Regions from separate parts of the Bradyrhizobium sp. 27S5 genome, predicted to be linked through region 4. Evidence: predicted binding sites of a transcription regulator. Region 4 holds the regulator's gene; each other region holds the start of a gene.
The links. Region 4 encodes PhoB, which activates phosphate uptake and scavenging genes when phosphate is short. Its sites were predicted from a motif close to TGTCATNNANCTGTCAT; they were not measured.
Positions count from the first base shown of each region.

Region 1: phnC (phosphonate ABC transporter ATP-binding protein) is a predicted target of PhoB. The motif match lies at 3,556-3,572, and genes of this name have one in related genera.
Region 2: WDM24_RS10940 (alkaline phosphatase D family protein) is a predicted target of PhoB. The motif match lies at 4,849-4,865, and genes of this name have one in related genera.
Region 3: WDM24_RS24815 (OprO/OprP family phosphate-selective porin) is a predicted target of PhoB. The motif match lies at 5,706-5,722, and genes of this name have one in related genera.

Region 1 is NZ_CP147714.1:2,275,002-2,282,761, forward strand. Features, by position in the region: gene hemC (hydroxymethylbilane synthase) at 1-934, shown strand, start outside; gene WDM24_RS10805 (DUF1045 domain-containing protein) at 943-1,632, opposite strand; gene WDM24_RS10810 (alpha-D-ribose 1-methylphosphonate 5-triphosphate diphosphatase) at 1,653-2,825, opposite strand; gene WDM24_RS10815 (chloramphenicol acetyltransferase) at 2,822-3,487, opposite strand; gene phnC (phosphonate ABC transporter ATP-binding protein) at 3,688-4,503, shown strand; gene phnD (phosphonate ABC transporter substrate-binding protein) at 4,582-5,517, shown strand; gene phnE (phosphonate ABC transporter, permease protein PhnE) at 5,596-6,480, shown strand; gene phnE (phosphonate ABC transporter, permease protein PhnE) at 6,477-7,325, shown strand; gene phnF (phosphonate metabolism transcriptional regulator PhnF) at 7,572-7,760, opposite strand, start outside.
Region 2 is NZ_CP147714.1:2,299,853-2,307,612, forward strand. Features, by position in the region: gene WDM24_RS10925 (hypothetical protein) at 1-406, opposite strand, end outside; partial or broken gene WDM24_RS10930 (indolepyruvate ferredoxin oxidoreductase family protein) at 611-4,083, shown strand; gene WDM24_RS10935 (hypothetical protein) at 4,222-4,653, shown strand; gene WDM24_RS10940 (alkaline phosphatase D family protein) at 4,955-6,535, shown strand; gene WDM24_RS10945 (aldo/keto reductase) at 6,691-7,509, shown strand; gene WDM24_RS10950 (hypothetical protein) at 7,582-7,760, opposite strand, start outside.
Region 3 is NZ_CP147714.1:5,270,818-5,278,577, reverse strand. Features, by position in the region: gene WDM24_RS24835 (hypothetical protein) at 1-1,085, opposite strand, end outside; gene WDM24_RS24830 (phosphotransferase family protein) at 1,107-2,186, opposite strand; partial or broken gene WDM24_RS24825 (zinc-binding alcohol dehydrogenase family protein) at 2,433-3,426, opposite strand; gene WDM24_RS24820 (helix-turn-helix domain-containing protein) at 3,545-3,925, shown strand; gene WDM24_RS24815 (OprO/OprP family phosphate-selective porin) at 4,046-5,644, opposite strand; gene WDM24_RS24810 (DegQ family serine endoprotease) at 5,936-7,348, shown strand; gene WDM24_RS24805 (replication-associated recombination protein A) at 7,356-7,760, shown strand, end outside.
Region 4 is NZ_CP147714.1:8,088,365-8,096,124, reverse strand. Features, by position in the region: gene pstA (phosphate ABC transporter permease PstA) at 1-195, shown strand, start outside; gene pstB (phosphate ABC transporter ATP-binding protein PstB) at 192-1,010, shown strand; gene phoU (phosphate signaling complex protein PhoU) at 1,022-1,738, shown strand; gene phoB (phosphate regulon transcriptional regulator PhoB) at 1,868-2,578, shown strand; gene WDM24_RS38115 (GcrA family cell cycle regulator) at 2,817-3,329, opposite strand; gene WDM24_RS38110 (aspartate aminotransferase family protein) at 3,826-5,034, shown strand; gene argF (ornithine carbamoyltransferase) at 5,034-5,960, shown strand; gene WDM24_RS38100 (Hsp33 family molecular chaperone) at 6,154-7,158, shown strand; gene WDM24_RS38095 (hypothetical protein) at 7,196-7,423, opposite strand; gene WDM24_RS38090 (signal transduction histidine kinase) at 7,447-7,760, opposite strand, start outside.

The DNA.
Region 1 (7,760 bases), 3.3 Mb from region 4:
GCAGACGGACGAGGTCGCGCGGCTGCTGCGCGCCTCGGCGCCGGACCTTGCCGTCGACATCGTCAAGTTCGAGACCCGCGGCGACCAGGACCAGACCAGCAAGCTGTTGCGTCACGGCGGCAAGGGTGGCGCCTTCGTCGCCGAGATCCGCGAAGCCATGCGCGCCGGCAGGCTGCAGGCTGCGATGCATTCGCTGAAGGACGTGCCGGGCAATGAGGAGACGCCGGGTCTGGTCCTCGCCGCGATGCTGGCGCGCGATGCGGCCAATGATTCGCTGGTGTTGCGGCCGGGTCTGACGCTGGATGCGTTTCGCGCCTCGCGCGGCAAGGGCTTCATGATCGGCACCAACGCCGTGCGCCGCGCCGCCTATCTGCGCCGACTGTTTCCGGAAGCGACCGTGATCCATTATCGCGGCGCCGCCGACACGCGAATTGCAAAACTCGATCGCGGCGCCAAGCAGCGGCTGCCCGATGGCGGCGAGGTGGGGCCGGCGGACGCGCTGGTGATGGCGCGCTCCGGTCTCGAGCGCATCGGCATGACCGCGCGCATCGCGCATGACTTCTCGGTCGATGAGATGCTGCCCGCGGTCGGCCAGGGCGTCGTCGCGGTCGAATGCGTCGAGACCGACTGGGCGACGCGTGCGCGGCTCGGGCGGATCGACAACGCGCCGTCGCGGCTCGCCGCCGAGGCCGAGCGCGAGGTGCTGTGGGTGCTCAACGGCCACTGCAATTCGCCGATCGCCGGCCACGCCACGCTTGCGGGGGCTGAGATGACGCTGCGCGCCTCGGTGCTCGACGAGGCCGGCGCCGGCTTCATCGAGGTGACGCGGAGCGGACCGGCGGACCGCCCGCGCGAGCTCGGCCGCGCCGTCGGCATGGAGCTATTGGAAAAGGGCGCCGCCGAGATCATCGCCCGCACCCGGGTCGAGGAATAGCGCCGCCGCTATGCCCGCAGCGGCCAGTTGCCGATGATGCGGAAGCGGGATGCGCTGTCGTCCTGCTTGAACAGCGCGATGCGGTCGACTGCGAGTGTCGCAAGCTCGATCGCGGCGAACCGCTCGCGCAGCCGTGCCACGATCGGGCCGCGCCGCTCGTCGCTCAGCCGCCCGGTCAACGTCATGTGGAAGCGGAATTCCTCCATGACGTAGGGATAGCCCCAGCGGTCGAGATAGTCGCGCTGCCGTTCCGTGAGCCGTTCGGGCTTGCGCCGCGCGCGATCGTCCGGGGTGAGCGGCGCGCGGAAGGCGTCGAACTCGGTGACGCAATCGGCGGCGAGCTGCTGGAGTTCGTCGGAGCGCTTCGCCGGGATCACGGCGATGAAACCGCTGATGGCATCGACAACAGGCTCGATCACCGGTATGCGCCGCGCGCGGCCTGCGAAGGCGGCGCAGGCGCCGAGAAGCTCGGCCTCGCTCCTGCCGTCGGCAAGCGCGGTCGGCGCCTTCAGCGTGGCGTGGAAGCCGTATTTGCGCGGGTCCTCCGTGACCTCGCGCCAATCGGGCGTGACGCCATCGGGAAACGGCAGATCGTCGCCAGACACGGCGTCACAGCCGAGCAGCCTCGAGCCGAAGCGGTGCAGGGCGCTGTCGGGTGACGGCGCATAGTAGATCGCGTAGCGCGGAGTGGGGGCCATGGCAGCAGAATAGAGCCTGACTATGCCGCCGCAACCGTCTTGCGCGGCGCGAGCGAGTGAACGAGGCAGCTTGCATCCGCCAGATGCACCAGCCGTCCAGCTGATATCACGGCGACGATGCGCGGCCGCAGCGGCACCTTGTCGTCGACGACGATGATGTCTGCGCGGCGGCCTGCGGCGAGCATGCCGCGATCGGTGAGCCCTGCGGCGCGCGCCGGCGCCGACGAGATCAGGTCCCACGCCCTGGCGAGTGGCAGGATGCCGTCGGCAACGAGGCGGAACGCTGCGAGCAGCTGCGCCGGATAGTAATAATCCGACGCCAGCACCGAGCAGAGGCCCTTGGCGATCATGTCGGACGCCTTGGTCCAGCCGGTGTGGCTGCCGCCGCGCACCACATTGGGCGCGCCGAACACGATGAAGTCATCAGCATCAGCGGCATCGCGCGCGGTCTCCTCGTTGACGGGGAATTCGGCGATCGCCGCGCCCAGCGCGCGAAACTCCTGACGCATCGCCGGGCTGTTGTCGTCATGCGACAGCATGCGGATATCAGCCGCGCGCGCCGCGGAGGCCAGCCTTGCGATCGAGGCCGGCACCTCGGGGCGGCGAGCCACGACCCGGTCGAGCATGTCGTTGACGGCCTCGACGGAGAGCCCGGTGCGTTCGGCCAGCTGGTTGCGCTTCTTCGGCTTGACGTTGCTGTGGTCGTTGAAGGCGAACAGGTCGATGCGGCTTTCGGTGAGCCATTGGATGATCTCGGCCTCGGCGTCGAGATTGTGGGTCTCGTGACGCAAATGGAAGCGCGTGTCGGCGGCGAGAAGCGGCCGCAGCGCCTCGATCGCATCGAGCAGCTTGCGAGCGTTCTCCGCGCTGCGCAGGCCGGGCTCCCACGACCAGGTCGTGCCGTGGAACACGGTGGTGATGCCGTTGGCGATCGCCTGCCGGTCGCTGTCAACAAGCGCGACGTCGGTCGGGAAGTCGACGCCCGGGCGCGGCATCATCTGCCGCTCGAACGCATCGCCGTGCAGATCGATGATGCCGGGCAATACCAAGAGCCCGCCGGCATTGATGTGAAGCGCGGCGCGGCCTTGCTCGGCGCCGAGCGCGCCGATATCGCGGCCTGCGGTCCGCAGCGAGGTTTCGACCAATCCGCCGTCAACCAGCGTGCGTCCGCCCTCGATGAAAATGTCCGTCACGATGCGGCACTCCGTTGTTTGGCCTGTGCTTGGGATACGGCCTCGGCCTCATACTTGTCGAGGAATTCCTCCACCGCGAGCTTGCGAAAGTCGGGCAGGACACGGCGGAGTGTTTCGTGATCCCAGTCCCACCACGCCAGCGCAGCGAGACGATTCGCGACCGCTTCCGAGAAGCGCCGCTTCACCGGGCGCGCCGGATTACCGGCAACGATGGTGTAGGCGGGCACATCCTTGGTCACGATCGCGCCGGCGGCAACAACAGCGCCGGTTCCAATGTTGCGGCCCGGCAGCAGGATCGCGCCGTGACCGATCCAGACGTCATGGCCGATATGCACGTGATGCGCACGTCGCCAGTTGAAGAAGTCGGTGTCGTCGCTCTCGCCGGGAAAATAGGCGCTGGCGCGGTAGGTGAAATGCGCCTGCGTCGCGCGATGCATCGGGTGGTTGCCGGGATTGATCCGGGTCATCGCCGCGATCGAGCAGAACTTGCCGATCGAAGTGTAGGTGATCTGGCTGTCGTTCACGACGTAGGAATAGTCGTCCATGCTGACTTCAAGCAGGATCGTGCGCGCACCGACCTCGGTATATTTGCCGAGCTTGCTCTCGCGGACCGACGCAGTCGGGTCGATGGTCGGCACAACCGAGAGTGTTTTTCCGGCCATCAGGGCCTCCGCAATTCATGTAAATCGTTGGCGTTCAGGGAGATGCGCGCTCGTCATCGGGATGCTTGATGACAACATCATGACGTCACGATGACGGCAAAAGAGCGGGTGTGGACGATCGCCGCACCGCAACGTCGCGTCACATAACTGTAAAACACCGGGGATAGCGATGGCCCAACACGGCGCGGTTGGAGCATTACATGCTGGTGGTGGAAGGTTTGACGTGCCGGTTCGGCACAAAAGCCGCAGTCGACAACGCATCCTTCTCGATCGCGCCGGGCAGCTTTGTCGGTGTGATCGGCCGCTCCGGTGCCGGCAAGTCGACCCTGTTGCGGATGATCAACCGTCTCGCCGATCCGACCTCCGGCCGCATCCTGTTCGAAGGAACCGACGTGACTGCATTGCGCGGCAAGGCGCTGCGGCAGTGGCGGGCGCGCTCGGCGATGATCTTCCAGCAGTTCAACCTTGTCGGCCGTCTCGACGTGCTGACCAACGTGCTGATGGGCCGGCTGGCCCAGATCCCGTCCTGGCGCTCACTGGCGCAAGCCTGGCCGGAGCAGGACAGGGCGCTCGCGATGTCCGCGCTCGATCAATTCGACATCGCCCAACTCGCGGCGCAGCGCGCTGACCAGCTTTCGGGCGGCCAGCAGCAACGTGTCGCGATCGCCCGCGCGCTGGTGCAGGAGCCCGACATCATCCTCGCCGACGAGCCGATCGCCTCGCTCGATCCGCGCAACACCAAGATCGTGATGGATGCCCTGCTGCGCATCAACAAGCATTTCGGCATCACCGTGCTCTGCAACCTGCACTCGCTCGACCTGGCGCGGACCTATTGCGATCGCCTGGTCGGCATGGCGGCGGGTCGCGTGGTGTTCGACGGCGCCCCGGCGGCGCTGACCGATCATATCGCCCGCGAGCTCTACGACCTCGAGGCCAACGACGTCATGGGCGGCGCGCCAATGCCCGCGCCCGACGGCGCGTCCGTTCCGGCACTCGGCACCGCAGCGGCGGCTTGAGCGTCGCGCGTTTTCCGATCTGAATGGCCGGGCATTTTGCCCGGCCAACAGGTGCAACCATAATAAAGAGGGGTAGCCATGTTCACTCGTCGCATCATTCTGGCCGGCGTCGCCGCGCTGGCGCTCACCGGTTCCGCATCCGCACAGGACTGGAAGGCAAAATATCCGGAGCTCACCTTCGCGGTGGTGCCGGCGGAGAACGCCTCGGGCGTCACCGAGCGCTGGACGCCGTTCGTTGCGTATCTGTCGAAGGAGCTCGGCGTGAAGGTCACGCTGCGCATCGCCAATGACTACGCCGCCGTCATCGAAGGCCAGCGCGCCGGCAACATCCAGATCGCCAGCTACGGCTCGGCCTCGTTCGCGCGCGCGCGCCTGACCGGCGTCAAGACCGACGCGTTCGCCAACGACATCAACGCCGACGGTTCGACCGGCTACTACTCGGTGTTCTTCGTCAAGGCTTCGAGCCCCTACAAGAGCGTCGACGATCTGAAGGGCAAGAACCTCGGCCTGGTCGATCCGAACTCGACCTCGGGCAACAACGTGCCGCGCTTCGAGCTCGACAAGATGGGCATCGCCGACGCCGACACCTATTTCGGCAAGGTCGTGTTTACCGGCAGCCACGAGAACGCGGTTCTGGCGCTGGCGCAGGGCACCGTCGACATGGCCGCCAACCAGTGGACCAGCGACGACGATTCGACGCTGGCGCAGATGCTGACCAAGGGCATGCTGAAGAACGCCGACGGCTCGGCGATGAAGAAGGACGATTTCCGCATCATCCACAAGTCGGCGCCGATCATCAACGGACCCTATGCGTACAACGCCGATCTGCCCGAGGACCTGAAGGCTGCGATCGCGAAGGCCTTCTTCGAAGCCCCGACCAAGGACAAGGCCGCGTTCGACCGTCTCTCCGACGGCCAGAAGAAGGGCTTCCATCCCGCCACCACCAAGGACTGGGATGGCACGATCGAGCTGATCAAGTTCGTCGACGCTCTGCGCAAGAAGAAGGCGAGCTGATCGTTCGCCTGACGTCACGAGGCCGGGCCTGACAGCCCGGCCTTTGTTCTCAACTCCGAACCGGACTGGCACGCGTCGATGGCGACCGCCGTATCCATTCTTCCGGCGCAGCAACTGGCAATGCTGGAAGAGGCCTACCGCAGGTCGGTCTCGCGCAAGCGGCTGAAGGCCGCGCTGGCGGCGGCAGTATTCTGCGCGGCCCTGGTGATCGCCGCGTTCGGCGCGGAAGTGAACCTGCGCACGCTGTTCACCTATTTCGGCAACTTCGTCAGCTATTTCGACCGCATCCTGACGCTCGAATCGGGCGCACGGGTGTGGACCGATTTTCCCGAATGGTTCTGGGGCTGGAAGAAATGGCTGAGGATGCTCGGAGAGACCGTGCTGATCAGCTATGTCGGCACGCTGACCGGCGCGGTGTTTGCCTTCGCTCTGAATTTCTTCGCGGCCCAGAACACCTCGCCGGCGCCGTGGCTGCGCTTCACGGTACGCCGGCTGCTTGAATTCGCCCGCACGGTGCCCGGCATCGTGTTCGCGCTGATCTTCGTGATCGCGTTCGGCCTCGGACCGATGGCCGGCGTGCTGGCGATTGCGATCCACTCGACCGGCGCGCTGGGAAAACTGTTCGCCGAGATCGTCGAGAACGCCGACATGAAGCCGGTCGAGGGCATCCGCTCCACCGGCGCGAGCTGGCTGTCCTGCATGCGCTTTGCCGTCCTGCCCCAGGTGTCGGCGGGCTATGCCAGCTACGCGCTGCTGCGCTTCGAGATCAACGTCCGCGAAGCCTCGGTGATGGGCTTTGTCGGGGCCGGCGGCATCGGCCAGGAGCTCGTGGTCGCGATCCGCAAGTTCTACTATTCCGACGTCAGCGCCATCCTGGTCACCATCATCATCACCGTCTTCATCATCGACATCTCGACCGGCTGGCTGCGCGGCCGGCTGTTCGGCAAGGAGACGCGGCGATGAGCCAGCTGCCGAAGCCGGACACCGGCGCGCTGCGCACCAAATATCCCGACGCATTCAACCGGCCCGCCGCGGCGCGGCTGGCGTTGCCGGCCATGATCGTGGCGGCGTTTGCGGTCTTTGTGTACGGCCTGGTCGATCTCGACTTCTCGCCGTCCAGGCTGATCGCGGGCCTCAGCCAGCTCGGTTGGATCACCATGCTGATGATCCCGCCGAATCCCGGCGCGTCGTTCTCGCTCTACATGCAGGCGCTCGGCGAGACGCTGTCGATCGCGCTGCTCGGCACCACGCTTGCGGCGGTGCTGGCGCTGCCGGTCAGCCTGCTGGCGGCGCGCAACATCATCCCCTCGAACCTGATCCGTTTCCCGGTGCGCCGCTTCCTGGATTCGATCCGCGGCGTCGACACGCTGATCTGGGCGCTGGTCTGGATCAATGTCGTCGGACTCGGCCCGTTTGCCGGCGTGCTCGCGATCATGGTCTCCGACTTCGGTGCGTTCGGAAAGCTGTTCTCCGAGGCGATCGAGGCGGCTGACCGCAAGCAGGTCGAGGGTATCCGCGCCTCCGGCGGCAATAGCTTGCATGAAATCCGCTTCGGCCTGTTGCCGCAGGTGCTGCCCGTGATCGCCGGCCAAGTGCTCTATTTCATCGAGTCGAACACGCGTTCGGCCACCATCATCGGCATCGTCGGCGCCGGCGGCATCGGGCTACAACTCGCCGAGCAGATCCGGGTGCTGGAATGGCAGAAGGTGTCGTTCCTGATCCTGATGATCCTGATCGCAGTCGCGGCGATCGACTTCATCTCGAGCAAGCTACGCTTTGCGATTATTGGTCAAAGGGCGGTGGCCTAGCTCGCCGCGCGCTCAATCATCCTTCTCCCCTTGTGGGAGAAGGTGGCGTAGGCGGCCTTTGGCCGCCGTCTTCTAGAAGGACGCCGATGCCTTGGCATCGGCTACGGCGCCGGATGAGGGGTATCTCTCAGCGAAATCAGAAGCCGATGTGTTCGCGGAGAGATACCCCTCACCCGGATCGCATCTGGCGATGCGATCCGACCTCTCCCACAAGGGGAGAGGTGCACCGCCAGTGTGGCGGCACATTCAACCGTTCTCGACCAGAAACTCCACGCGCTCGGCGGCGAAGCGCGAGCGTTTGGTCACCAGCGGCTGGTCCAGCATATCGACGTCGGTTGCGTCGACTACCAGCACCGGCCGTCCCAGCGGCAGATCGAGTCGCGCGGCATCAGTGGCATCGGCGATTGCCGCGGTGATCCGGGTCGAGGCGCGGTG
Region 2 (7,760 bases), 3.3 Mb from region 4:
TGCCGTCGCCATCTATGGAGGCGGTGCCGCGTAAAATCTCGGTGCCGTCGCGCTTGATCATCCCGATTGTGCAAACGGTCTGGCCCGGCTTCGGCTTCTCGATCTGGGCCTGCACCTCTTCGCCTTCGAACACCGGATTGCGGTAATGCGCCGACAGGCATCCGGTCATGAACCAGGCCCGGCCCCAGATCCGCTCGCATAATGGCGCGAACTGGCTGAAATGGGTCGGTCCCTCGATCGTGCCGCCGCGGAAGCCGAGCTTCTGCGCGGTTGCATCGTCGTGGATCGACGCGTGCGAGTCGTAGGTCTGGGCCTGCAGCATCTGCTTCGGGCTGCGCCACGGACCCACCAGCAGATTGCCGTTCTCCACGATTTCCGTCGTGAACGCGGATTCGACTGTAATCATCCTTGGTCTCCCTTTGCGCGCCACCGTTTCAAAGAAGCCGGGGTTCGGCAAGACCTCGCATGTGCAACATCGAGTTATGTGCTGCGGCCATGGAACGGGGCTGTTCATGCATAACAAAACCGGTGCATGCTGATGCATGATCATTCGGAAGATAATGAGACCGGTTCGGACCGGCGCGACTAACCGGCGGGGAGCCTGAGACTGATGGCGTTGATGGACGTTGGACTGGACGACAAGTACCGGTTGGACACGAAACGAATCTTCCTCTCCGGTACCCAGGCTCTGGTCCGATTGCCCATGTTGCAGCGCGAACGCGACCGCGCGCACGGGCTGAACACCGCGGGTTTCATTTCCGGATATCGCGGCTCGCCGCTCGGCATGTACGACCACGCGCTATGGCGCGCGAAATCGTTCCTCAGAGAGCACGACATCGCCTTCGTTCCCGGCCTCAACGAGGATCTGGCGGCGACCGCGGTGTGGGGCAGCCAGCAGGTCGGCATGTTCCCGGCGCCAAGGTCGATGGCGTGTTCGGCATCTGGTACGGCAAGGGCCCCGGCGTCGACCGCTCGCTCGATGCGCTCAAGCATGCCAATTCGGCCGGCACCTCGCCGAATGGCGGCGTGATTGCGCTCGCCGGCGATGACCATGGCTGCCAGTCCTCCACCCTCGCGCACCAGAGCGAGCAGGTGTTCGCCTCGGCGCTGATGCCGGTGGTCAATCCGGCGACGCTGCAGGACTATCTCGACCTCGGCATCCTCGGCTTTGCGCTGTCGCGCTATTCCGGCTGCTGGGTCGGCTTCAAGGCGATCTCGGAAACCGTCGAAAGCTCGGCCTCGATCGTCAGTGATCCCGATCGCATCAGGATCATCACACCGGATGATTTCGAGATGCCGCCGGACGGGCTCTCGATCCGCTGGCCGGATCCGCCGCTGGAAGCCGAGCGCAGGCTGCACGGGCCCAAGATGGAGGCAGTCGCGGCCTTCGCGCGCGTCAACCGGTTCGACCGCATCGTGCTGGATTCGAAGCCGGCGCGGCTCGGCATCATGGCGACCGGCAAGGCCTATCTCGATCTGCGCCAGGCGCTCGCCGATCTCGGCATCACCGATGCCGACGCGCAGGCGCTGGGCCTGCGCATCTACAAGGTGGCGCTGACCTGGCCGCTCGAAGCACGCGGCGCGCGCGCCTTCGCCGAAGGCTTGCAGGACGTGCTTGTCGTCGAGGAGAAGCGCGGCTTCATCGAGGACCAGCTGGTCCGCATCCTCTACAACATGGACGCCTCCAAGCGTCCCTCCGTGGTCGGCAAGCGCGACGAGAGCGGCGCGCCTCTCTTGCCGAGCGAGGGCGAGCTGACGCCGACCATGGTGGCGGCGGCCGTCGTCGCGCGTCTGCGCAAGCTCGGCCACCGTAGTCCGTTACTGGAGCAGCGCCTGGCAAAGCTCGAGGCGTTCGATCGCCCAGTCGAGGGCACGGGCACCGCGAAGCTGCAGCGCACGCCGTATTTCTGCTCGGGCTGTCCGCACAACTCGTCGACCAAGATCCCCGAGGGCAGCCGCGCCATGGCCGGCATCGGCTGTCACGGCATGGCGCTGTCGGTGCCGAACCGCAACACCCAGACCATCTCGCATATGGGCGCGGAGGGCGTGAGCTGGATCGGGCAGGCGCCGTTCACCAGCGAACAGCACGTGTTCCAGAATCTCGGCGACGGCACCTACACCCATTCCGGGCTTTTAGCTCTACGGGCCGCTGCTGCGGCCGGCGTCAACATCACCTACAAGATTCTCTACAACGACGCGGTCGCGATGACCGGCGGCCAGCCGGCCGAGGGCGGCTTCACGGTGTCGCAGATCGCGCACCAGGTCGCGGCCGAAGGCACCAAGCGGCTTGCGATCGTCTCCGACGATCCGGACAAATATCCCGCCAACTATTTCCCGTCCGGCGCCACCATCCACCATCGCCGCGAGCTCGATGCCGTGCAGCGGACCTTGCGCGAGATCGAGGGCCTCACCGTCCTGATCTACGACCAGACCTGCGCCGCCGAGAAGCGCCGCCGCCGCAAGCGCGGGCTGTTCCCCGATCCGGCCAAGCGCGTCTTCATCAATGAGCGCGTCTGCGAAGGCTGTGGCGACTGCTCGGTGGCGTCGAACTGCGTCTCGGTGCAGCCGCTGGAGACCGAGCTCGGCCGCAAGCGCCGCATCGACCAGTCGAACTGCAACAAGGATTTCTCCTGCATCGAGGGATTTTGCCCGAGCTTCGTGATGGTGCAGGATCCCAAGCTGCGCAAGGCGGACCGCACCGCCGCCGATCCGAAGGCGCTGTTCGCCGACCTGCCGACGCCGCCTGCGGCTGCGCTTGCCGCCCCCTACAACATCCTGATCACCGGCATCGGCGGCACCGGCGTCATCACCATCGGCGCGCTGCTCGGCATGGCCGCGCATGTCGAGGGTCTCGCCTGCTCGACGCTCGACTTCACCGGCCTGTCGCAGAAGAACGGTGCAGTCATGAGCCACGTCCGCCTCGCGCCGGCGTCCGACATGCTGACCACGGTCCGCATCGCGCCCGGCAATGCCAATCTCATCCTCGGCTGCGACCTTGTCGTGGCCACCAGCGTGCCGGCGCTGAGCCGCGCCGAGCGCGGCGTCACCCGGGCCGTCGTCAACGCCGATCTGTTGCCGACCGCGAGCTTCGTGATCGATCCCGATATCGATTTCGAGGCTGGTGCGATGCGCGACGCGCTGAACGGCGCGGTGCGGCCCGATGATCTCGACATCCTCGACGCCACCGGGCTTGCGACCGCCCTGATGGGCGACAGCATCGCGACCAACGCCTTCATGCTCGGTTTTGCGTTCCAGCGCGGCGCGATCCCGCTGTCGCTCGATGCGATCCTGAAGGCGATCGAGCTCAACGGCGCCGCGATCGAGATGAACAAGACCGCGTTCTCTTGGGGTCGGCTTGCCGCGCATGATCTGCAACGCGTGGTCAGCGCCGCGCGCTTCAAGAGCGCAGGCACAGCGCCGGCAAAGAAGACGCTCGACGAAGCGATCGCGTTCCGCGCCAAATTCCTCACCGACTATCAGGACGCGGCCTATGCAAAACGCTATCTCGACGACGTCGCGCGCGTCCGCACCGCTGAGGCCGCGGCCGCGCCGGGCTCGCAGGACCTGACCGAGGCCTTTGCAAAGGGCCTGTTCAAGCTGATGGCGTACAAGGACGAATACGAGGTCGCGCGGCTCTATTCGGACGGCGAGTTCGGCAAGGCCTTGAAGGAGCAGTTCGAGGGCAATTCCGGTTTGAAGGTCCTGCTGGCGCCGCCGCTGCTGGCGCAGCGCGATCCCGTCACCGGGCGTTTGCAGAAGCGCGAGTTCGGCCCGTGGATCTTCAAGGCGTTCGGCCTGCTGGCCGGGCTGAAGGGCCTGCGCGGCACCGCGTTCGACATCTTCGGCTATACCGCGGAGCGCAAGATGGAGCGTGCCCTGCCGATCGAGTATTCGGCGATGATCCTGCGTCATCTCGACGGCACGAAGCCGCTCGACCTGCCGCGGCTGGTGGCGCTGGCCAAGGCTGCAGACCTCGTGCGCGGCTACGGCCACATCAAGGAGGGCAACGTCGCCCGCTACCGCACCGAATGCGCGCGGCTGGAGCGCGCGATCGGCCAGCCGCTGGCGCAGGCGGCCGAGTAGGGCAGGCGGCGGGCCGCGGGAACTTTCCACGGCCGCCTCGGTTGATCGGTAACCCTGCCCGCAACAGCGGGGTGGATTCGCGCGGCCGGGCTCCTACATGATGGCTGTTCTATTCGAGTGATTTCAGGAGGCCCTTTGATGGTCCTGAAAAGCGCTTTGGTTGCAATCGTTTGTACCGCGTGCCTGGCTGTGGGTGGCGTGGCGCTGGCTGACGAGTACCGCCCCAGCGAGTTCTTCAGCCTCGATCTTTCCCAGGCAGTGCTGTCGCCGAAGCGACTCGGGCCGCCGGCGCAGTTCGAGCCGGTTCCGGTCGAGGCGAAGACCGACCACGGTCCGGATCAGCGTGCCAATGTCGAGCCGATGGTCGAGCAGCCGAAGGTCGCATCACAGAAGGCCGCCCGGACGGCCAGGGTAACGGCGCAGCCTGAGCGGAAGCGCGCGGCGGCGCCTGCGCCAGCCCGCGCCAGGCTCGCGCGGCGGCACGCGAACCCGCTCGATGCGGAAGCGCGCGACACACGGATCCAGACCTGGCCGTGCCGCACCGGCGGCATCTGCAACTGGCGGCGGTGAGAGGCGCCACTTCCTCGTTTTGATCCACGCGCCAACATCCAAACCCGTCAGCCTGAGGAGGCCGCGAAGCGGCCGTCTCGAAGGATGAATCGGCGCCGTCCTTGGCCGATTCATCCTTCGAGGCTCGCTCCGCTCGCACCTCAGGATGACGGGTTTGGATTTGGCTCTGAAGCGCCGGTGTTTCCATCTCCCCCGAGTCATCCCGCCGTCGCAAAACCGTCGGCGGAGAGTCAAGAAACCGTAAGGGCGGAGTCAAACGGCGCAGGCAAAACCTTCGTTGCGATTCGACGAAGGTTATTCGATGCCGACAGCGATCTCCGCGAGGGGACGAGGCCCTACAAGGCGTCAGCTTCTGGTGCGCTCGGCCTCGACGGCTGCGCTGGCGGGATTGGGCTCGCTCGCAAAACCCTATCTGAGCCGTGCTGCGGATCGTCCCGCGATCGCGGGTATCCAGTCCGGCGATGTGGCGAGCGATTCCGCTGTCATCTGGGCCCGCGCCGATCGCGCCGCGCGGATGCAGATCGAATGCGCTAGCGTCGAGAGCTTTGCCACGATCCTGCGCACCGCATCCGCCGATGCGCTGCCCGAGCGCGACTTCACCGCAAAGCTGCTGCTTGACGGGCTGCCGCCGGGCCAGGACCTGTTCTATCGCATCAGCTTCGCGGATCGCGACGGCACCGCCGGCGAAAGCCGTGTCGGGCATTTCCGCACCGCGCCGGTCGACCGGCGCTCGATCTCGTTCGTGTGGTCCGGCGACGTTGTCGGGCAGGGCTGGGGCATCGACCCCGCGCGCGGCGGCTTGCGCAGCTACCGCACCATGCTCAACGAGCGCCCGGATTTCTTCATCCATTCCGGCGACCACATCTATGCGGATTGCACGGTGCCGCCGCAGCAGACGCTGCCGAACGGCGAGATCTGGCGCAACATCGTCACTGAGGAGAAATCCGTCGTCGCGCACAGCCTCGACCAGTTTCGCGGCAACTACAGATACGACTGGCTCGACGAGAATTTTCGCGCATTCCACGCCGACGTGCCGATGTTCGCGCAGTGGGACGACCACGAGGTGGCCGACGACTGGTCGCCGGTCGGCACCGCCGACGCCACCGGCTATGATACCGACGGTACCTCGCGTCTGGTGGCGCGGGCGCGCCGCGCTTTCCATGAATTCATGCCGATGCGGTTGATGCCGGAGCGCGACGGCCGCGTCTATCGCAAGATCCCCTATGGGCCGCTACTCGACGTCTTCATCATCGACATGCGCTCCTATCGCGATTCCAGCTGGAACAGGCAGGGCGATCCGGACCAGGCATTCATCCTCGGCGAGAGCCAGCTCGCCTGGCTGAAGCGCGAACTGGTGGCGTCGGATGCTGTCTGGAAGGTGATCGCGGCGGATCTGCCGATCGGCCTGGTCAGCCTGGATGCGGTCGCGCTCGGCGACGGCCCGCCCGCGCGGCGCGAGCACGAGATCGCCGATTTGTTGTCATTCATGAAGCGCGCCGGTGTCCGCAACACGGTGTGGCTCACCGCCGACATGCACTACACCGCCGCGCATCACTACGATCCGAACCGCGCGGTGTTTCAGGAATTCGAGCCGTTCTGGGAGTTCGTCTCCGGTCCGCTGCATGCCGGCACCTGGTCGCCGGGCGAGCTCGACAACACCTTTGGCCCCAAGGCGATGTACCAGAAGGGCTGCTCGGCCGAGCAGGGCGACAATCTCGCGCCGTGCTTCGGCCTGCAATTCTTCGGCCGCGTCGACATCGACGGCACGACCTCTGTGATGACGGTGACGCTGAAGGACGTCGACAACCACGACCTCTGGTCAGTCGACATCGAACCACGGTCGGACGCGCGGCCCGGCCAGATCATGGCGGAACACATTTAGACCCATCGCGACATCTTGATGATGGGTGCCTTGCCGGAGAGGGCAATTTGCGGGCACACTGTGGCTTGGCAGTTCTGCCAATTTCATTCCTTCCAGACAATTTGCTGGCGTGACGTCGTCGATGGCATCGGCGCCCCACGCGTCAGGAGCTATCCATGGAAAATCTGCAGACACAGGGCATCCACCTGCCGCAGCTCGGGCTCGGCACCTTCCGCATGCAGGGCGACGCCTGCCGTGCGGCGGTCGAGAGCGCGCTCGGGCTCGGTTACCGGCATATCGACACCGCCGAAATGTACGCCAATGAAGAGGCGATTGGAGCGGCGATCGCGGCCGCGAACGTCGCGCGCAAGGACCTGCACGTCACCGCCAAGGTCTGGCACGAGAACCTGGCGCCGGACGCGATCCGCAAGGCGTTCGACACCAGCCTGAACAAGCTGCGGCTCGATCATGTCGATCTCTATCTGGTGCACTGGCCGTCGCGGAGCATGAAGCTGCCGGCGGTGTTTGAAACGCTGATGCAGCTGAAGGAGGAGGGCCGCACCCGGGCGATTGGCGTCGCCAATTTCAACACCGCGTTGCTCAAGACCGTGGTCGAGGACATCAAGGCGCCGATCGCCTGCAACCAGATCGAATACCACGCGATGCTGGATCAGACGCCGGTGCGCAAATATCTCGCCGCGAAATCGATCCCGCTGGTGGCCTATTGTCCGCTGGCCCAGGGCCGCTTCGCCACCGACGAGACCCTTGCAAAGATCGGCAAGAAGCATGATGCGACCGCAGCGCAGGTGGCGCTGAAATGGCTGCTCGACCAGGACGGCGTTGCGGCAATCCCGAAAGCCTCGCGCGCCGAAAGCCAAAAGGCCAATCTCGATGCGCTGAAGGTCAGGCTCGACGACGACGACCGCAAGGCGATCGCTGCGTTGCGCAAGGACATGCGCTGCGTCAATCCAGGATTTGCGCCGGCGTGGGATTGAGCCCGGCGGATATTTGATGAGAACGTAGAAAGAGAAAATGGCTCCGCGAGGAGCCATTTTCCGTCTGTCGATTTAGTAGCGATCCCGCCTGATGACCACCGTGCGGTCATGGTCGTGGTGCCAGCCGCGATGCCAGCCACGGTCATGGCGCATTCCGCGGTCATGGCGCATCTCGGCGCGCGCGCCCCAGCCACGATCCCAGTGATGGTGGCCGCCGCGCTTGATCACGACGGTCTCGGCGCTCGCGATCG
Region 3 (7,760 bases), 2.8 Mb from region 4:
CGGTAGGGGCCGAAGCACAATTGCTCGAGAACGCCGATTCCGGTCCGGTCGCCCTGGCGGGCGCGCACCACCTGTTGCACGTGCACGTTCTCGCGCGCCAGCGGGTCGAGCGTCGAAGGATCGAACGATTCGCCGCCGATCTCGAGCTCACCCTTCCACATGCCCTGGCCCCATTGCGGATGACCGTAGCCGAGGCCCTTCATCTGGAATTTGAGGATCGGATCGAGCGCGATCGTGCTGGTGTGGCCGTCGATGTCGACCAGGTCGATTTCAGCCGACTTCGCCAACCGTGTGTTCGGCACGTAGGTCACGCGGTGCCGCGCGGTCGCCATGCGGCGGTCGAGCCCGTCGACGACGCCGGGGACCTCGGCCTCGCTCTGGTAGAGCGGGGCGATGATGCCCTCGCGGACCAGCGCCTCGCCGCGCGTCCCATCGAAGAAGATGGCGTGCGAGATGTGGTCGTCCCAGACCAGCGGCGCCCAGAGGAAGAACACGCTCGGCGGTGGCATCGGCACGCCTCCGACATCGCGTTCGCCGACATTGCGAACGCCCCAGGAGCGATCCTTGGTGCCGTAGCATGAGCGATCGTCGACCTTGATCTCGCCGTCGGGGTGGCTGATGACGCCGTGCCAGCGGCCGAACTGGTCGAACCGGGTCGAGTCCATGGCACGGCGATCGCCCGACCAGAGCGTCTGGCGCGCTTCCTGGATCGCAGCGGTGCGCGCGGAAAAGGTCAGGTCGCAGGCCAGCCCCGTCGCATTGTCGTCGAGCACGACCCGGGTCCGCAGCATCGGTTCGAGCACCTCCAGCCTGAAAGGGCCGACCTGCATCTCGGTACGCTCGATCGGCGCGCGTCGCGACCCGTAGAAGCAGTGCTGCCGTCCGCCGCGTTCCACGACGCTGAACGCGCAATCGAGGATCTTGCGGTGCGGATAGATCGCCATACCGATGCCGAAATAATACGCGCCGTCGGCGGTGTAGCCATTGAACCAGGTGCGGTCATAGACATTGCGGTCGCTGGTGATGGGGACCGCGATCGGTTCCGGCGTCTGGTGGATCGGGAATTCGTCGAGTTTGTTGAGCACGCAAATCCCTTTCGGTACCCCTTAGTCCTGCCAGTATGCAAAACTGTCGTGATCCAGCGCTTGCGCGCAGGCGCCGCGGGTCATCTTCAGGAACAGTGCGTCGCCGCGCTCGGAGCGCTGGACGCTCAGCGCGGAGACGACGCCCATCATGATGCCATGCAGGGTGTAGCGCCGGTAATCCCGCCAGCACTGATCCCAGCCATAGTCCCGCACGCCGCGCCGGATCAGTTCCGAATGATATGATCGCACCAGATCGGCTTCGTGAAGCCGCCGTTCCGACGGTTCGATGCCGGCCGACAGGAAATAGGCGACGTCGACGATTCCAGGGCCAACCGTCAGCGTCTGCCAGTCCAGCGTCGCCATCGGTCGGGTATTGCCGCGGACGTCGAACAGGATGTTATCGAGCCTGAAGTCCGCATGCTGCAGGGTTCGCGGCGTCGATTGCTCGGACTGGTAGCGCGGGACCGCGTCCGGAAGCCGGTCGATCAAATCAAGGAATTCCGGCTCGATCACGCCACGATACCGCTCCTTGTAGTGACCGATGATGGCAGGCAGCGTCGCGCGGAAATCCTTGCGTCGGCTTGCGGCCACCACGAAGCAGTGCACCGCGTCCAGCGTCGGATCGCTCCATCGCGGCGCGTGCAAGGCGGCGGCCTCGGCCATCGCTGTCTGGCAGTCCGCGATCGAGCATCCCTCGAGCTGGTCGCCCTGGCGAGCGGGCGCCAGATCTTCGAGAATCAGCGTGAAGTCGTCGGTCGCCGGATCGATTTCGGCGAGGATCGGCCGCGGGGTGTGAATGGCGACGGTCGCCGCCAGCTCGCGATAGAACGCGACCTCGCGAACATAAAGCATGTGCGCGGAACCGGAGCGGCGGCTGTCGGGATCTGCGGCAGGGAATTTGCCAATGACGCTTAAGGGTGCGTTCGGCGCGTCACCGTCATAGGTCAGACGAAATCGATAGGAGTCGCCGACAAGGCCATTACCGACCGGCTTGCAGGCGAGATCGACGACCCTGACCCGGTCGATCACACCGGCTTCGCGCAGCGCCCGCGTCATCCACTCCGGATCGATCCGCGACGGATCGGCCGTGAGCAAATTCATCGGTTTCCTCCCATCCCCGTGGGCGTCACCACCGCTCCAGCCGCTTCTCGCGTCGGCCGGATTGAGGACGGGGTGATCGTTGCGTAAACTATACAGGCGATCTCGCGGCTTTGGCAAAAGCGACACGCCGGCCTGTGGGGAAGTCTCGCGAGGGCGTAGGGCGGGTTAGCGTCAGCGTAACCCGCCGCCTTCGCTGGGAGAGATGGTGGGTTACGCCTTCGGCTAACCCACCCTACGCTTTGGCGCCTACCAGCCTTCCAGCACGATCTTGCCACGCGACTTGCCGCTTTCCAGCAGGGCATGGGCGCGCTTCAGGTTGGCGGCATTGATGGTGCCGAAGGTTTGATCGAGCGTGGTGCGCAGCACGCCCTTGTCGATGAGGTCGGCGACATCGTTGAGAAGATGATGCTGCGCGATCATATCAGGCGTCTGGAACGACGAGCGCGTGAACATCGATTCCCAGTGCACCGAGACCGCCTTGCCCTTGAACGCGGCGACGTTGAACTCCGAGGGATCGTCGATCAGGCCGAACTTGCCCTGCGGTGCGATGAAGTCGGCGATCGACTTGTAGTGCTGATCGGTGAAGGTGAGGCTGGCGACGAGGCCGACCGGCGGCAGCTTCAGCTTCTCGATCTGCTCCTTCATCGGCTGCGAATGATCGATCACCGCATGCGCACCGAGATCGAGGCACCATTTTTGCGATTCCGGCCGAGAGGCCGGTGAGGCGGCGGGCAAGCTGGATCAGGATCGAGCCGACGCCGCCGGCGCCGCCGGTGATCAGCAGCGTACGCGGGTCGAGACTCTTGCCCGGCACGGCGCCGAGCCGGTCGAACAACAGCTCCCATGCGGTGATCGAGGTCAGGGGCAGGGCGGCCGCTTGCGCGAGGGACAGCGATGCCGGCTTGTTGCCGACGATGCGTTCGTCGACCAGATGAAATTCCGAATTGGTGCCCTGGCGCAGGATCGAGCCTGCGTAAAACACCTCGTCGCCGGGCTTGAAGAGGGACACGTCGGGCCCGACCGCGTCGACCACGCCGGCCGCATCAAAGCCGAGGATCTTGTAGCCGCCGTCGGTCGGCGCCGCGCGCTTGCGCACCTTGTAGTCGACCGGGTTGGCCGAGATGGCCCTCACCGCAACCCTGATGTCGCGCCCCTTCGGCTCGGGCTTGGCGATCTCGAAATCGACGAGCGAGTCCGCCGCCTCGATCGGCAGCGATTTTTGGTATCCGACGGCCTTCATGCCTGGTCTCCGTAATGGGCGATTGCCTGCCGTGATAACTGTCGCGCTGGCGTCCATTTGGCAAGTACTGTAAATTCAGGGAACTAGTCCCTGTTTGTATACTATTGGGAAAATACCGATGAAACGGAAGAATTTTGCGCGCCGGCCGGGCTGCGCCGTAGAGGCGGCGCTCGACCTGATCGACGGCAAATGGAAGGGCGTGATCCTGTATCATCTGCAGGCCGGCACCCAGCGCTTCGGCGAGTTGCGGCGGCGGATGCCCGGCATCACCCAGCGCATGCTGACCAAGCAGCTGCGTGCGCTCGAGGACGATGGTCTCGTGATCCGCAAGGTCTATGCCGAAGTGCCGCCGCGGGTCGAATACACGCTCTCCGAACTCGGCGAGAGCCTGCGTCCGGTGATCGATATTCTGAAAGCGTGGGGCGAGGGCCATCAGGAGCGGCTGTCCTGCGCGCCGGCGCCCGAGGTCATTGTGAAGAAGCCGAAGCGCGCGGCTTGAGCGCTTTCGGGCGAAGCGGGGGCCGGTTCGTGTCAAGAAAACGCGTCAAACGAACGCTCAAATGAAAACGGCCGGAGCGATGCCCCGGCCGTCTGTTTGTTGACGACAAATCGGATCGTCTCAGAACGCAACCTGCGTGCGCAGCGCGACCGCATCAAACTTCGAGCCGACATCCGCAGTCGAAGTCGCCGACGCCTGCTTGGCGACGTCGCCGTGCAGGTAGTTCAGCATGAAGCGGACGTTGTTGTTGACGTACCAGTTCAGCGCCGCGGTGTAGACGGTCTGCCGTCCACCGGCGATGCCGACCGCCTGGCCGATCTGATCGTTGAGGTTCATCTGGCTGACGCGGCCGGCGATTTCCCAGGCGCCCCAGCCGCCGCTGGCGAGCGAGAACGGATCATGCGGCTTGATACCGCCATAGGAGGCCGTTGCCGGGTTGTAGGCGTGGTTCTCGCCGGTCAGCACATAGCCGACCTGCGCGTAACCGCCGTCGAATTTCAGGCTCGACGCACCGAACGGCGGCAGCCCGGTATTCGCAGTGCGGTCGATATTGAACCAGTAGTACTCGCCCTGTGCGATGAACGGACCATAGGTCGCCGCCGCCTCGACGCCGTAGACCTGCGCCCCCGAGACGTTGGCGATCGCACCGGTCGAGATCAGCGTCGTCGGATCGATGCGCAGCTCGGGCCGGTCGCTGAGCGTGAGGGTCTGCGCCTGCGTCACCAGATTGCGCGGCGGCTGGACCAGCCATTCCGCATCGGCGCCGATATGCACCGAATAGTTCTTGCCGCTGATCGGATTGCCGGCAACGCGGACGACCGCGCCATACTGCTCCGATGATCCGGGCGGGGTGACGCTGGACGCCGAGTGAATCTGGCCGGTGGTCGGTCCGGTGACATAGCCGCCGAGCCAGAGCTGGTCGTTCCACCAGCGGGTGCCGGCGGCCGAACGGAAGTCGCCTGCCGCAACGTTCTGCGCGATGATGCCGGCCGAGGCGCGCTCCATGAACAGGATGTCGTTGGAGCTGGTGGACTCGTCGAGCGTCCAGGGCAGATCCATGATGCCGCCTTCGATCGCCATCTTGCCGCCGAACGGCTTGAAGCCGGTATAGCTGAGATAGGCATTCTCGACGCCGGAGGTGCCGCCGCCGGGCAGCGATCCCGCCGCCGTGCCACCGAAGCCGTCCGACGAGCCGCCGAAGTCGTAGATCAGCGCGTAATTCCAGTCGCCGAAGAATTTGCCGATCACGCCGATGCGGGCGCGGCGCAGATTCTCGCCGCTGTCGAGCTTCTGCGGCGACGTGCCCGCGGTGTTCGGACGATAGTCGTAACCGCCGACATCCCAGTGGATGCGGCTCGTGATCGCGATGCAGTTCTGTTCGTCCGCGGTGCAGATCGTCGGCCGGTTGTTCGGCAATGTCACCACGACGCCCGAAGGCGCGACTGGACCCTTGACCGGGATGGCGGCATTGGCGGTTGCGACCCGCGCGGCCTTGGCGTCCGCGGCCTTCGCGTTGGCGTTTGCGCTGGCTGCGGTCGCGGTGTTGGCATTGGTCTGCTTCTGCAGTTTGTCGAGCTTCTGCTCGAGCATCTTCAGCTGCTGCTTCAGCAGCGCGATCTCCGCATCGCTGCCGCCTCCGGCCGATTGCGAGTAGGCCGGTGAGGCGGCGAGCACCCCGGCCAGCCCTATGGCGATTGCACCAACTTTTGTCGCACTCATTGTGCACCCCTGTTGTGTTTGAAGTCCCCACTCACTCACTGAAACGTCCTAGGAGTTGATCGTGACTGACGCACGACAGCGCTGCCTAGCATCGCAGTTCCGCTTGTTGTCCGCGGGCAACAAGCGGAGCGGCGCAGTGAGATGACAGTCATCATAGAAGTTTGGGGGCGCGCTTCAACGCGGCTGCCACGGGTTTTGCACCGCGGCGGCGGGGGGCAGTTATCGGGCCCGGCGCCCTTCAATTGCCCGGCGAACACGCCTATATTCCGGCGTTTTCCACGAGAGGTGAGAATGCTCCGACCCGCCCGCTTTGCTGCCCTATCCGCTCTGTGCACGTTGGCTTTCATCGGGAATCTCGGCCCGGCCGCGGCCCAGGACCGCCGCGTGCCGTCCTCGCAGGCCGAGCTGCAGCTGTCCTATGCGCCGATCGTGCAGCGGGTGCAGCCGGCGGTGGTCAATGTCTATGCCGCCAAGACCGTGCAGAACCGCAATCCATTCCTGGACGATCCTATTTTTCGTCGATTTTTCGGCGTGCCCGGGCAGCAGCCCGAGCAGATGCAGCGTTCGCTTGGCTCCGGCGTGATGGTCGATGGCTCGGGCCTCGTGGTCACAAACAATCACGTGATCGAGGGCGCCGACCAGGTAAAGGTCTCGCTCGCGGACAAGCGCGAATATGAGGCCGAGATCGTGCTGAAGGACAGCCGCACCGACCTTGCGGTGCTGCGGCTGAAGGGGACCAACAAGGAGAAATTCGCGACGCTGGATTTCGCGAACTCCGACCAGCTGCAGGTCGGCGACGTCGTGCTGGCGATCGGCAATCCGTTCGGCGTCGGCCAGACCGTGACGCACGGCATCATCTCGGCCCTGGCGCGCACTCAAGTCGGGATCACGGATTATCAATTCTTCATTCAGACCGATGCCGCGATCAATCCCGGCAATTCCGGCGGCGCGCTGGTCGACATGACCGGCCGGCTCGCCGGCATCAACACCGCGATCTTCTCGCGCTCCGGCGGCTCGCAGGGCATCGGCTTTGCGATCCCCGCCAACATGGTGCGCGTGGTGGTGGCCTCCGCGAAGGGCGGTGGCAAGGCGGTGAAGCGGCCATGGCTTGGCGCGCGGCTGCAGGCGGTCACACCGGAGATCGCCGAGACGCTCGGGCTGAAGCTGCCGACCGGCGCGCTGGTCGCCAATGTCGCGCCGAACAGCCCGGCGGCGAAGGCCGGGCTGAAGCTCTCCGACCTGATCGTGGGCATCGACGGCCAGGCGATCGACGATCCCAACGCGTTCGACTATCGCTTCGCGACCCGCCCGCTCGGCGGCAGCGCGGAGATCGAGGTGCAGCGCGCCGGCAAGCCGGTGAAACTCACCGTGCCGCTGGAGACCGCGCCCGATACCAACCGCGACGAGATCGTGCTGACCGCGCGCTCGCCGTTCCAGGGCGCAAGGGTCGCCAACATCTCGCCGGCGCTGGCCGACGAGCTGCATCTCGACGCCGGCGCCGAGGGCGTCGTGGTGACCGAGCTTGCCGATGACGGCACCGCCGCCAATGTCGGTTTCCAGAAGGGCGACATCATCCTCGCCGTCAACAACGAGAAGATCGCGCGGACCAGCGACCTCGAGAAGGCATCGAAGACGGGGACGCGGGTCTGGCGCATCACGCTGGTGCGCGGCGGCCAGCAGATCAACGTGACGCTCGGCGGATGAGCCCCAAGTGAGCCCAAAGCAACCGCGGGAAGCCAGCAACCTGTTCGCTGCGGCGGGGATGGAGCAGGACGCGCCGCACCCGCTGCCGGACCGGCTGCGCCCGCGTACGCTGGCCGACGTCGTCGGCCAGGATCACATCCTCGGGCCCGACGGTGCGCTGACCCGCATGCTGGAGACGCGCACGCTGGGCTCGCTGGTGTTCTGGGGACCGCCCGGCACCGGCAAGACCACGGTGGCGCGGCTTCTGGCCGACGCCACCGAGCTGCATTTCGAGCAGATCTCCGCGGTGTTCTCCGGTGTCGCCGACTTGAAGAAGGCGTTCGATGCCGCGCGCGCCCGCCGCGAGACCGGCAAGGGCACGCTGCTGTTCGTCGACGAGGTGCACAGATTCAACCGCGCGCAGCAGGATTCT
Region 4 (7,760 bases):
CTGTCGAACCAGTTCTTCAGCTGGGATTTGACCAAGACCATGGCCAACCTGCCGGTGACCATCAACAACTTCGTGCAGAGCCCCTACGCCTACTGGAAAGAGCTGGCGTGGAGCGGTGCGCTGCTCATCACATTCACTGTGCTCGCGCTGAACATCGGCGCGCGCATCCTTGGTGCCGAAAGGGCCGCAAAATGACCGAGCTTTCCGTCTCCACGACTGCCGCGAGCCACGTTCCCCAGGTGCCGCTGCCGGAAGCGCCGCCGAAAGTCACGGTGCGCAACCTCAACTTCTATTACGGCGAGCACCACGCGCTGAAGAACATCAACCTGACGCTCGGCACCAACCGCGTCACGGCGTTCATCGGCCCGTCCGGCTGCGGCAAGTCGACCCTGCTGCGCATCTTCAACCGGATGTATGACCTCTATCCAGGCCAGCGCGCGGTCGGCCAGCTGATGCTGGACCAGACCAACATTCTCGATCCCAAGCTCGACCTCAATCTGCTGCGTGCGCGGGTCGGCATGGTGTTCCAGAAGCCGACGCCGTTCCCGATGACGATCTACGAGAACATCGCCTTCGGCATCCGCCTCTACGAGAAGATCTCGAAGTCCGAGATGGACGACCGGGTCGAGAAGGCGCTGCGCGGCGGCGCGCTGTGGAACGAGGTCAAGGACAAGCTGAACGCCTCCGGCCTGTCGCTCTCCGGCGGCCAGCAGCAGCGGCTGTGCATCGCGCGCACCGTGGCGGTGCGTCCCGAGGTGATCCTGTTCGACGAGCCGTGCTCGGCGCTCGACCCGATCTCGACCGCCAAGGTCGAGGAGCTGATCCAGGAGCTCTCCGAGGACTACACGATCGCGATCGTCACCCACAACATGCAGCAGGCGGCGCGCGTCTCCGACAAGACCGCCTTCATGTATCTCGGCGAGCTGATCGAGTTCGACGACACCAACAAGATTTTCACCTCGCCGAGCGATCGACGCACGCAGGACTACATCACCGGCCGGTTCGGCTGAGGAGACAAGCGATGGCTTCTGAACATACCGCCAAGGCATTCGACAGCGACCTGCAGGAGTTGACCCGCCTGGTCGCCGAGATGGGCGGCCTCGTCGAGCGCATGATCACCGAGTCGGTCGACGCGCTGATCCGCCGCGACGTCGCGCTGGGCAAGCGCGTGGTCGCCGCCGACATCGAGATCGACAATCTGCAGCGCGTCATCGAAGAGCGCGCGGTGCTGACGATCGCCCGCCGCCAGCCGATGGCGATCGACCTGCGCGAGATCGTCAGCGCGATGCGCGTCGCGACCGACCTCGAGCGGATCGGCGACCTCGCCAAGAACATGGGCAAGCGCGTCGCCGCGCTGGAGAGCGATTTCCAGCCGCTGAAGTTGATCCGCGGCCTCGAGCACATGACCGACCTCGTACTGTCTCAGGTCAAGTCGGTGCTCGACGCCTATGCGGCGCACGATCTGCCGGCGGCGATGAACGTCTGGAAGGGCGACGAGGAGGTCGATGCGATCTGCACCTCGCTGTTCCGCGAGCTGCTCACCTACATGATGGAGGATCCGCGCAACATCTCGTTCTGCATCCATCTGATGTTCTGCGCCAAGAACATCGAGCGGATCGGCGACCACGCCACCAACATCGCCGAGACCGTGTTCTACATGATCGAGGGCCAGCAGATCACCGACAAGCGTCCGAAGGGCGATATGACCAATTTCGCCACCACGGTGCCGGGCAACTAGGGCATGATCCGCATCGGCGGAACCGGATTGTCGTCGCGACAAACCGTTTCCACGGGGAATATGCTCAGGGGTTGAGTGTTTCGGTTTGCGTTTGGGCAACGGATCACCACAGAGAAAGAACTTAGACCGATGAGCGCACGCATTCTGGTAGTCGAAGACGAGGAAGCGCTGACGACGCTGTTGCGCTACAACCTCGATGCGGAAGGCTACGACGTCGAAACGGTGGGACGCGGCGACGACGCCGACACCAGGTTGAAGGAGCGCATCCCCGACCTCGTGGTACTCGATTGGATGCTGCCGGGCCTGTCCGGCATCGAGCTGTGCCGCCGTCTGCGGGCGCGGCCCGAGACCAAGCAGCTTCCGATCATCATGCTGACCGCGCGCGGCGAGGAGAGTGAGCGCGTGCGCGGGCTTGCCACCGGCGCCGACGATTACATCGTCAAGCCGTTCTCGGTGCCCGAGCTGCTCGCGCGGGTGAAGGGCCTGCTGCGCCGTGCGAGCCCGGAGCGGCTTGCCACCGTGCTGACCTATGGCGATATCGAACTCGACCGCGAGAAGCGCCGCGTGGCGCGCTCCGGCCGCCCGATCGATCTCGGGCCGACCGAATATCGTCTGCTCGAATTCTTCCTCGAGCATCCCGGCCGGGTGTTCAGCCGCGAGCAGCTGCTCGACAGCGTCTGGGGCCGCGACATCTATATCGACGAGCGCACCGTCGACGTGCATATCGGCCGCCTGCGCAAGTTGCTCAATCCGGGCCGCGAGCAGGATCCGATCCGCACCGTGCGCGGCGCCGGCTACGCGCTCGACGACCGCTTCGCGAAGGCCGAGCCGCAGCCGTAAGGCCGCGCGGCATTCACAAGCCGCAACACGGCGTCGTCCCGGCGAAAGCCGGGACCCATACGCCGCGGCCGGCGCAATGGGCAAGTGGCCAGACAGCTTTCTAACAACACCCATTCGTGGTTATGGGTCCCGGCCTGCGCCGGGACGACGCCGGTGATGCATCCGGGCGACGAGCCACAAAAAAATCCCCGCTTTCACGGGGATTTCTTTTTCAGTCCTACGCCAGTGTCCCGAGTGCTCACTTGATCTGCGGTTTCGCCGACGGCCGGCGGCGATCGCCGGCGGGCTGGTAGGCGACGCGCGAATGGTGCGCGCAATAGGGCAGGCCGCCGAGCGCCTTGCCGCCGCAGAAGAAGAATTCCGGGCTCGAGGGATCGCCGACCGGCCAGTGGCAGGTGGCTTCATTCAGCTCGAGCAGCGACAGCCGCTGGCTCATCGGCACAACGTTGTCGTAGGAGATCGGATCGGGCTCCATCTCGACCTCGAAGGCGTGCGCCAGCGCGGTGTTACCGCGCGAGACCGGACGCGCCACCCGCATCATGTGCTGGGCGGGGCGGGCCTTGCGCTGCCGCGGTGCCGCCGTGGAGGGGGCCTTGGCGCGGCCGGAGAGGCCGAGCCGATGCACTTTGCCGATCACGGCGTTTCGCGTCACATTGCCAAGTTCCGCGGCGATCTGGCTGGCCGAGAGGCCAGACTCCCAGAGCTTCTTCAGCTGCTCGACGCGATCGTCGGACCAGGTCAATACAGTCATCGCATTCTTCCTTTCGCATCGCGCCGGCCAGTCATTGGAGCGGCGCTGCGAGCCAAATCCGGGTCAAAATCCCAGCGGCCAGAATCCCTTAGCCCTCGCCGGGCGCGGTCTTGCGCCCGAACGTTTACGTGAGACACGAAGGCTACTTAGAGGGTCCAGTACTGCCGCACGAGATGTCGTACCCGACAGGCCAAACGCTACAATATGGCGTGACTCTGGCGCAAGAGTCCGCGGCCGTGCGTCCACATGTTCCCACAAAGTTAAGCACTGCAATGAGGCTTTTCCACCGCACCGGAATGCTCCGGATTGCGCTCGTTCCGCATCGCAGGAAGGCCGGCAAAGGCCGGCTTCTGGCGATTGACACCTACTGGCCGCAGCATAGAATGCCTGTACGTGCCGCCCGCAAAGGCGGCCGTTTTGTTTTCCGAAGCTGGCCGTTGCTGCACTGGCGTCAAGCCGCCCGGCAATTGTCGGCTTCAAACCGGCAGTGAACGCCATGACCAACAGCGCCTCGTCGCATCTGCTCCCCGTCTTCGCCCGGGTCGATCTCGGCTTCGAGCGCGGTGAGGGCGCCTGGCTGATCGCAACCAACGGCGACCGCTATCTCGATTTCACCTCGGGCGTTGCGGTGAACGCGCTCGGGCATGCGCATCCGCATCTGGTCAAGGCGCTGCAGGAACAGGCGACCAAGCTCTGGCACATGTCGAACCTGTTCAAGAGCCCGGACGGCGAGGCGCTGGCCGCCCGGCTGTGCGAGCAGAGCTTTGCCGACTTCGTGTTCTTCTGCAATTCCGGCGCAGAGGCGATGGAAGGCGTGATCAAGCTGGTCCGCCACTATCACTTCTCCAAGGGCCATCCCGAGCGCTACCGCATCATCACCTTCGAAGGTGCCTTCCATGGCCGCACGCTGGGTACGCTGGCCGCGACCGGCTCGCCAAAATATCTCGAGGGTTTTGGCCCGCCGATGGACGGCTTCGACCAGGTGCCGCACGGCGACATCGAGGCGGTGAAGAAGGCGATCGGCCCGCATACCGCCGGCATCCTGATCGAGCCGGTGCAGGGCGAGGGCGGCGTGCGCTCGGCGCCGCAGGCGTTCTTCAAGGCGCTGCGCGCGCTGTGCGACGAGCATGGCCTGCTGCTCGCATTCGACGAGGTGCAGACCGGTATGGGCCGCACCGGCGATCTTTTCGCCTACAAGCGCACCGGCGTGACCCCTGACGTGATGTCGCTGGCGAAGGCGCTCGGCGGCGGCTTCCCGATCGGCGCGGTGCTGGCGAGCGCCAAGGCCGCTGAGGGCATGGCGCCGGGTTCGCACGGCTCGACTTTCGGCGGCAATCCGCTGGCGGTCGCCGCGGCCAATGCCGTGCTCGACGTGATGCTGAAACCCGGCTTCTTCGATCACGTGCAGAAGATGTCGCTGCTGCTCAAGCAGAAGCTCGCTTCCGTCGTCGACCGCTATCCGTCCGTGCTGGCGGAAGTGCGCGGCGAGGGCCTTTTGATCGGCGTCAAGGCCGTGGTGCCCTCGGGCGACCTCGTCGCTGCGCTGCGCAACGAGAAGCTGCTCACCGTCGGTGCCGGCGACAATGTGGTGCGCTTCCTGGCGCCCCTGATCGTCACCGAGGCCGAGATCGACCAGTCGATCGGCTCGCTCGAGCGCGCCTGCTCTGCGCTAGCGGCGGCCCAGCCGAAGAAGGCGGCGGGATGATGAGCAAGCCGGTCCGTCACTTCCTCGATATCAACGAGCTGCCGCTCGGCGAACTGCGCAACATGCTGTCCGCCGGCGCCGCCATGAAGGCGAAGCTGAAGGCCCATGAGAAGGGCAGGAAGCCGCTCGAGGGCAAGACGCTGGCGATGATCTTCGAGCGTCCGTCGACCCGCACAAGGGTGTCGTTCGACGTCGGCATGCGCCAGCTCGGCGGTGAATCCATCATGCTGACCGGCACCGAGATGCAGCTCGGCCGCGGCGAGACCATCGCCGACACCGCGCGCGTGCTGTCGCGCTATGTCGATGCGATCATGATCCGCATCCTCAACCATGACGCGCTGCTCGAGCTCGCGGCCCACGCCACCGTTCCCGTCATCAACGGCCTGACCCGCCGTTCGCATCCCTGCCAGGTGATGGCCGACCTCATGACCTATGAGGAAAACCGCGGCTCGATCGAGGGCAAGACCGTGGCCTGGACCGGCGACGACAACAACGTGCTGGCCTCCTGGGCACATGCCGCCGAGCGCTTCAAGTTCCAGCTCAATGTCGCGACCCCCCCGGAGCTCTCGCCGAAGAAGCCGATGCGCGACTGGATCAAGGCGACCGGCGCGCCGATCATGCTCGGCACCGATCCGGAAGCCGCCGTGCGCGGCGCCGACTGCGTCGTCACCGACACCTGGGTGTCGATGGGCGACAAGGAGGGCGAGCACCGCCACAACGTGCTGAAGCCCTATCAGGTCAATGCCAAGCTGATGTCGCTCGCCAAGCCGGACGCGCTGTTCATGCACTGCCTGCCCGCGCATCGCGGCGAGGAGGTCACCGACGAGGTGATCGACGGGCCGCAATCCGTGGTGTTCGACGAGGCGGAAAACCGCCTGCATGCGCAGAAGGGCATTCTGGCCTGGTGTTTCGACGCGGTCGCGTGAGCATATCTGCGTTTCCCGGATGCTGCGCAGCGCGCCGCTCTTGCGGCGTGGTGCGCTGCTGATCCGGGATCCATGCCGAGACCCAGTGTGGGTCCCGGCCCTGCGGAGCAGCGTTGCACGCTGCACCGCGTCCGGGACACGAGTGCCTAGCAAGCCCCTTTATTTCATGGTTCGAGACCCCAGATAGAGCGCCATGGTTTCACAATCCCCCGACATCAAAATCACGCCCGAGGCGCCGGTTCGCGCGCCGTCAGCGGTTCCTGTCGACGATGCCGTGCTGGCCTTCGAGGTCGGCGCGCTGGATCTGCGCGGCCGGCTGACCCGGCTCGGCCCCGCGCTCGACGAGATTCTGCACAAGCACGATTATCCGCCCGCGGTCGGCAAGCTGCTCGGCGAGGCCATCGTGCTGACCACGCTGCTTGGCTCATCGGTCAAGTTCGAGGGCCGCTTCATCCTGCAGACCCGGACCGACGGTCCGGTCTCGCTGCTGATCGTCGACTTCCAGGCGCCCGACCGGCTACGTGCCTATGCGCGTTACGATGAGGCGCGCCTCAAGACCGGCCAGAGCTCGGGCGAGCTGCTCGGCAAGGGCCATCTGGCGATGACCATCGACCAGGGCGCGAACACCACCAGCCGCTATCAGGGACTGGTCGCGCTCGACGGCGGCGGCCTCGAAGAGGCGGCCCACGAATATTTCCTGCGCTCCGAGCAGATACCGACGCGGGTGCGGCTTGCGGTCGGCGAGGAGATGCGCGGCGGCGAGGGCGGCAAGCTGCACTGGCGCGCCGGCGGCATCCTGCTGCAATTCCTGCCCAAGGCGCCCGAGCGCGCCAAGCAGGCCGATCTGCACCCCGGCGATGCGCCGGAGGGCACGGCCACGCATCACGTGCCGGACGATGACGCCTGGGTCGAGGGACAGTCGCTGATCTCCACCGTCGAGGACGTCGAACTGATCGATCCCGATCTGTCCGGCGAACGGCTGCTCTACCGCCTGTTCCACGAACGCGGCGTTCGCGTCTTCAACCCGCAGACGCTGCGTGCGCAATGCTCCTGCTCGCGCGATGCGGTGTCGTCGATGCTGAAGAGCTTTGCGCCGAACGATCGCGCCGAGATGGTCAAGGACGGCAAGGTCGTCGTCACCTGCGAGTTCTGCTCGTCGGTCTACGAGTTCACGCCGCAGGAAGCCGGCGCCGAGTAGGCGGGAGACCGACCACAAAGCCCGGTAACGAGGCCTGTCAGCTCAGCAAGGTGCGGGTCTTGCTGACGGCGTCATAGATTTCGATCTGAAGCATCGGATAGGCCGCCTTCAGTTTGCGGCCAGCCGTTTCAGCAGCCTCGACGTTGTCGAACTCCGACTTGAAATGTTTGTCGACAATGATCACGAAACCTTCGGTAGGAGGCCGGTCGGCGCGCAGTGGTTTCTTCTCTGGTTCGTCAGTGGAGAGCAGGGATTTCTTCATCATGGGAATTCCTCCTGGATCGACCTTCAACTCAGCCGGTGAAACGCCGGCGGCAAGACTTCGCGCACGAGTTCGCTCAGATTCAGCGTCTCCCCGCTGTCGGTGATGTCCGAGAACAGCACCTCGACATAGGGATGCTGGCGGTTGAACGCAGCACCGCGTTGGTATTTCGCACTGACGATCCGCTCGATGGCCGCCAGGTTCAGTCTGCCAAGCGCATTGTATTGATCGCGGAACAGGCTTTGGTGTCCGCCGCGGTGCTCGACAGACTCGGCCCAGACGTCCATCACCTTGCGGCCGATGAACGCCTCGATCCGTTCATTTCCATCCCGGGCGAGAA